Linked DNA regions of Rubinisphaera italica. The protein of the gene in region 1 interacts with the protein of each later gene in a pairwise test. Links are inferred from orthologs where the notes say so. Each region holds a gene or a part of one and is shown on either strand. Other genes may lie near its edges. The genes, in order: nth and aceE.

Region 1 (3,102 bases):
CAGGCACCTGCGAAGTTTATCGCAACTGCAATGACTAAAATCAGTGCCAAAGGCTCTGAAGCGGCTCTGCGATAATTCGCGGATTCCGCTCCACTCGATGATATGTTTAAAGCAGGCCTCTAAGCCGAGGCCTGCTTTTTATGTTGGCGTTGCAAAGGCTTGTGTGAACTTGCTCAATTCCTCAAGTTTCTTTCGCGCCATTCCGGAGTCGATCGCATTCTGAACTTGTTCGACTCCTTCTTTGAGCGTGCTGACTTTCCGACTCGTCCACAATGCGGCAGCAGCGTTAGCGACGGCGATATTTCTGGCTGGCCCTGCTTGACCGGCTAAAATTCCTTGAATCATTTTTGCCGATTCGATTGCCGAATGAACCTGAATCTCTCCGACCTCACAGGCTTGCAGTCCAAATTCTCCTGGTGTCCAGATCAACTCCGTAATCTGGTTGTTCTCCACAAGATAAACCGTCGTCGTTCCCCACAGGCAAACTTCATCCAACTCATTGTTCCCGCATACGACAGCTGTACGTTCTGTGCCGAGCGTACATAACGCTTCTGCCAGTTTCCTGGCCCATTCGTTACGAATCGTCCCTACCAGTTGAAACTCGGCTCGTGCAGGATTTGTCAGTGGGCCCAGCATGTTGAATATGGTTCGTGTTTTCAGAGCTTTGCGAATTGGAACCACATGCTTCATCGCCTGATGCAGTAATGGTGCAAAGCAGAAACCAATCTGGACGGCTTCAATACATTGATCGACTTGCTCGGGAGTCAGCGTGATTGCCACACCGAGTTGTTCCAACACATCGGCACTTCCACTCGTGCTCGAAACGGAGCGATTACCATGCTTGGCCACACTCATTCCTGAAGAGGCACACAGTATGGCAGCCGCGGTGCTGATGTTGAATGTGTGCAGTCCATCTCCACCTGTCCCGCAAGTGTCGAGAAGTCCTGCTCCAGATTCGCGAATCGGCGTGCACTTTTCACGCATCACCCGAGCAGCCCCAGCTATTTCAGAGACACTTTCTCCTCGACTTGCCAAAACAGATAGAAACCCGGCAGTCTGATACGGGTCACTCAAGCCATCCATCAATTCATTCACAACTCCCCGCATCTGCTCTTCGGAAAGAATTGCCCCTTTGAGGACATCGTGATAAGCCGTCTGCAGCAAGTCGTTCATGGGTCAAATCGATGTGAAAGTGTTGTGAAGTAATTAGGATTCCACTTTATGATTTTGTGCTGAGCACTGGCAAGCCAACTCGCGGACAGATCGTCAGCATGGGGCACTCCTCACACTTTGGTCGGCGGGCAATACACGTTTGCCGACCCAGGCGAATCAGTCGGTGAGAGAAATTGATCCATTCCTCCTCCGGCAGTCGTTGCATCAAATCCTGTTCGATTTTTTCGGGCGTCACCTCAGAGGTCAACCCGAGTAACTGCGAAATCCGTCGAACATGAGTATCAACAACAACGCCCGAAGGAATTCCAAACCAGGTTCCCAGAACCACATTAGCCGTTTTGCGTCCAACACCGGGAAGAGCCGTTAAGTCGGAAAGTGTCTCTGGTATGACTCCGGCATGCTGCTCAACCACTCCTTTGGCCATGCCAATTAAGTTTGTTGCCTTGGCTCGAAAGAATCCCAGCGAATGGATAATCTTCTCGACATCCGCTTGTTTTGCCTTGGACAGTAAAAACGGATCGGGATACTTTTTGAACAGTTTTGGTGTGACCTGATTGACGCGTGCGTCGGTACATTGAGCAGAAAGAATGGTCGCGACCAGCAGTTCGTAAGCGTTGTGGTGAATCAATTCACATTCGACATGAGGATAGTTCTCCTGCAATTGATCGACGACAGCTGTCACATGTTCGGGAGAGACACGTCGTTTGCGCCGGCGTTTCACCGTACTTTTTTTTACGGGCATGCCAGTAGACTTTCTTCATACCCGGAGGCTAACCGCACTTATCTCATGCAGGAACGGATTAACTTCCTTCTCTCTGGGGAGAAGGTGGCCGAAGGCCGGATGAGGGGATTCCTGCGACGTTCATATTACAATTCACACGGATTCCCTCACCAACCCTCTCCCGGAGGGAGAGGGGACACGACAATAGAGTAGCCGTGACCGACTACTTACTAAAATCAGTCGGATTTCCAAAAAGTCCGCCGCCCGAACCGCTGCTGGTTCCACCCCTGAGAGTTTCACGGCGTTTCTCGGCTTCTTCGCGGAACTTCTGCATGTCTGCCGCTTCGGCTTCCCGTTTGGCGACTTCTTCTGGCGAGAGTTGCGGCTTCGGTTTGACCGCTTTAATCGACAGGGAAATTCGACGTTTGTTCTTATTAACTTCCAGAACTTTCGCTTCGATTTCCTGACCAACTTTTACAACTTCACCCACGTGATTCACGCGTTTGAAGTCCAACTCACTGATATGAACCAGCCCTTCGAGACCCGGCTCGATTTCCACAAACGCACCAAAATCGGTCGTCTTTTTGACGATCCCCTTGATGACTGTCCCTTTCGGATATTTTTGATCCGCATATTCCCAGGGATTTGCCAGAAGTTGCTTCATTCCCAAGCTGATCTTTTTCTTACCACGATCGAGACTCAGGATTTTGACTTCGACCTGATCGCCTTCGGAAATCACATCGGAAGGGTGATTGACACGAGTCCAGCTCATTTCTCGAACATGAACTAATCCATCCAGCCCACCGATATCGACGAATGCGCCGTAATCTTTAACCGATTTGACAATCCCCGTTCTCTGCTCTCCCTCTGCGATTGTTTCCCAGACCTTAGCTTCGTTTGCTTTACGTTCTTCCTGCATAATCGACTTGCGGCTGACAATCAGATTTCGCTTCTTGGGATTAACGTCAATTACTCGAACAGTCATCTTTTGACCGACATACGTTTCGAGATCACCCACAAAGCCAAGGTCGACCTGACCAGCTGGCATAAAGCCTTTCAACTGACTCACAATAACCGAGAGTCCGCCTTTGTTCGTTTTTTCAACCGTACATTCGACAATCTGTCCGGGGGCCAATGAGTTCCAGTCGCCGCCGGCACGATGGACGGCTGAAGGAAGAGCCAGTTCAATAATCCCTTCGGCTTCATTA
Region 2 (3,585 bases), 5.5 Mb from region 1 along the record:
CATTACGAAGCCCTTTGCTGATAGTACAGCAAAGGGCTTTTTTGCATTGATTTATTCGATAAAAATCGGCAGCAATTCCACAATCAGGTCGGGTGATACCGGAAAAAAGCCTGCCGGCAAGGGATTGGAGAATCTCTCATTGAGAAAAAAAGCAACATCGGGTGCGAGGACCGTACCGGGATCCGTTTCGATTCGGAAACCCGGAACAGACTTCTGCTCCAAAAAAATAAGACAGGCTGGAAGCCTGTCCTACTTGAGGGATTCGTTATTCGGTAAGGAACTACGCGTACAATGGATCGACTTTGTCGGGATCGATGCCTAAATCTTTGATGGCCTGTGGCAGGATCGATTTGTCGAGATGTCCATCTTGAACGAGGCCGGCAAGTGCGGCATAAGTGACGAAGGAGGCGTCGACTTCGAAGTGGTGTCGCAACGCTTCACGGGTATCGCTGCGACCGAAGCCATCGGTGCCGAGGGTGAGATAAGTGCCCGGCATCCAATCTCGAATTTGATCGTGAACCAATCGCACATTGTCGCTGGAAGCGATGAACGGCCCCTCAATTCCCTCGAGTGTTGTTTCCAGATACGACTTCTTCGGTTCTGATTCCGGATGCAAACGATTCCAGCGCTGTGCAGCTCGGGCATCCCGGCAAAGTTCGCTGTAACTGGTGACAGACCAGACATCAGTCGCGACATTGTACTTCTCAGCCAGAATTTTCTGAGCATCGAGGACACCTTCAAGAATCGGTCCGGAGCCAAACAACTGCGGACGAACTTCAGCTGCTGGCTTCTCAACTTCGTTCGAGCTGAGTTTGTACATCCCTTTGAGAATGCCTTCTGTCACACCCTCTTCTTCGGGCATGGCTGGCATTACCCAGGTGCCATTGTAGACACTGATATAATAAAAGATGTCTTCACCATCGGCATACATTCGCTGCATACCATTCTGAATGATCACAGCCAATTCGTAAGAGTAGGCAGGATCGTAGGCGACGAGATTCGGCACAGTGGTCGCGACCAGTTGAGAATGACCATCCTCGTGCTGTAGACCTTCACCATTTAATGTTGTGCGTCCGGAAGTTCCCCCGACAAGGAAACCTTTCGTACGAGCATCACCTGCCAGCCAGATGAGATCGCCAACGCGCTGGAAGCCAAACATGCTATAGAAAATATAGAAGGGAATCATATGTAAGCCGAGATTTGCGTAGGCAGTCCCTGCAGCCACAAATGAGGACATCGCTCCGGCTTCGTTAATTCCTTCTTCAAGCAATTGCCCATCTTCTGCTTCTTTGTAGTACATGACCTGTGCACGGTCGACCGGCTCGTATAACTGCCCTTTGCTGGAATAGATGCCACATTGCTTGAAGAGTCCTTCCATTCCAAAAGTACGGGCTTCATCGGGTATAATTGGCACGATTCGCTTGCCGACTTCTTTATCCTTGAGCAACATGCTAATCATTTGCCCAACAACCATTGTCGTCGAAGCATCTTTGCCATCACTTCCTTCCAGTAATTTAGAGAACGCATCCAAATCTGGAACATTCAATTTGTCTTCTGTTGGCTGGCGGGAAGGAACATATCCTCCGAGTTCTTCACGTCGTTTTTTGAGATATTCCTGCTCTTCGCTTCCCTCTTCAAATCGATAGAATGGCGTCTTGAGAACTTCTTCGTCGTTGAGTGGGATGCCAAAGCGGGTACGGAAGTTGATCAGTTCTTTTTCGTTGATCTTCTTCTCGTTGTGCGTGTTGTTACGACCCTCGCCCGATTCTCCCAGCCCATAACCTTTAATCGTTTTGGCGAGGATAACCGTTGGAGCGCCGACGTGATCGACAGCTGCTTTATACGCGGCATAGACTTTGGACGGATCGTGTCCGCCACGTCGCAACTTCTGCAGTTGTTCATCGGAAAGATGATCAACCATATCGAGCAGTTCCGGATCAGCCCCGAAGAAGTGATCGCGGATGTAATCGCCTTTTTCGACGCTGTATTTCTGATACTGTCCATCAATGATTTCGCCCATCCGTTTGACGAGCCGCCCATCGACATCTTTGGCGAGAATTGGATCCCAGTCTCCACCCCAGATAACTTTGAGTGCATTCCAGCCAGCACCGCGGAATGCTCCTTCGAGTTCCTGAATGATCTTGCCGTTGCCGCGAACCGGACCATCAAGTCGTTGCAGGTTGCAGTTGATGACGAAGGTCAGGTTGTCGAGCTTCTCGCGGGAAGCGAGTGTGAGTGCCCCCAGAGATTCCGGCTCATCGCATTCGCCATCTCCCAGGAAAGCCCAGACGCGACATTCACTGGTATCGAGCAAACCGCGATGTTCGAGGTATTTGAGGAAGCGTGCGTGATAAATCGCCGTGATTGGTCCCAGTCCCATGGAGACGGTTGGGAATTGCCAGAAGTTGGGCATCAGCCAGGGATGCGGATAGGAACACAGTCCTTCACCACGGGGAATTTCTCGGCGGAATCGCTCCAGATGCGATTCATCGAGCCGACCTTCGACAAAAGCGCGAGCATACATTCCGGGAGAAGCATGTCCCTGGAAGTAAACCATGTCACCGAGTTGTTTGTCGGTTCGTCCGCGGAAGAAGTGATTTTGTGCCACTTCGTAGAGGGTTGCTGAAGAGGCAAATGTTGAAATGTGGCCGCCGAGCCCTGCAAATTTTTTGTTCGCTCCATGCACCATCGCCAACGCATTCCAGCGAACAATACTTTTGATGCGACGTTCAATTTCCAGATTGCCCGGATAAGCAGGTTGATCATCTAGATCGATCGTATTGATGTACGGAGTTGTGGCGGAGAACGGAATCATCACGCCCCGCAAGTAAGCCCGCTCACGCAGGTTGACGAGCAATTGAGTCACCCGTTCCGGACCGTAACGGTGAATCACGTCCTCTAAAGACTGGTACCATTCTTCGAGTTCGACAGGATCAATTCCCGCCACGACGCCATCGGTTAAATCTGTTGTCATGTTGTTCTGTCGTTTATCTTTGTGCGATTTATAAAGGATTCAACCAGACATAAAAGTCTAGTCGAGTCAGTGCCTACGAAACAATTCTGTAATATCTGATTGGACTGCAGGAGGAAATTTTCTCCAGACGGCCTTAAATTCTAATGAGATTCCCTCATTTCACAATCCACTCTCAGCCATCCAACCAATCAGACTCCACTTTCGATACAGTTGGGATTCAATCAGATTTCAGTCATTTATTGCAAGACCGATCATAACATTTCCGTAATGAGGAAATATAGTCAATGCTGTTGAGGTTCTCATTATCACAATCGATTCTGGCGCGATGATCATAATTTGTACATTGCAGATTTTTATTTTGTTTCATCGGAACGATAAGAGTGCAGCTTTGAACCATGGATGAACACGGATTTTCACGGATAAAAATATTTGTGTCCATCCGTGCTACTAAAGATTCATAGTTTTGAGGCTTGCGCGTACTTTGAAAGACAATCATTTTGGTTCCGGCGAGCAGATCAATCCAACCGTGCTGGGCTTATCCGTGGTTCTTTATTAATTTTGATTGTTCGCTTTGATTTCAAGCACATGCATAGCTCGTAAGTCATCTCTGA

The links.
Region 2: the proteins of nth (region 1) and aceE interact in binary tests that used the Escherichia coli proteins (3 or more experiments, as listed by UniProt). The link is inferred for Rubinisphaera italica from one-to-one orthologs.

Annotation. Positions count from the first base shown.
Region 1 is NZ_SJPG01000001.1:6,136,885-6,139,986, forward strand. Bases 68-2,842 are described here. They hold nth (endonuclease III), read right to left. Parts: upstream 1,916-2,842; coding sequence 1,220-1,915; downstream 68-1,219. Other genes in these bases: Pan54_RS23490 (thioredoxin family protein), read left to right, coding at 68-75; trpD (anthranilate phosphoribosyltransferase), read right to left, coding at 139-1,173; Pan54_RS23505 (30S ribosomal protein S1), read right to left, coding at 2,118-2,842. Also shown: more of Pan54_RS23490, read left to right, coding at 1-67; more of Pan54_RS23505, read right to left, coding at 2,843-3,102. UniProt on the Escherichia coli protein: DNA repair enzyme that has both DNA N-glycosylase activity and AP-lyase activity. The DNA N-glycosylase activity releases various damaged pyrimidines from DNA by cleaving the N-glycosidic bond, leaving an AP (apurinic/apyrimidinic) site.
Region 2 is NZ_SJPG01000001.1:682,380-685,964, reverse strand. What follows is about bases 81-3,338. They hold aceE (pyruvate dehydrogenase (acetyl-transferring), homodimeric type), read right to left. Parts: upstream 2,975-3,338; coding sequence 281-2,974; downstream 81-280. UniProt on the Escherichia coli protein: Component of the pyruvate dehydrogenase (PDH) complex, that catalyzes the overall conversion of pyruvate to acetyl-CoA and CO(2).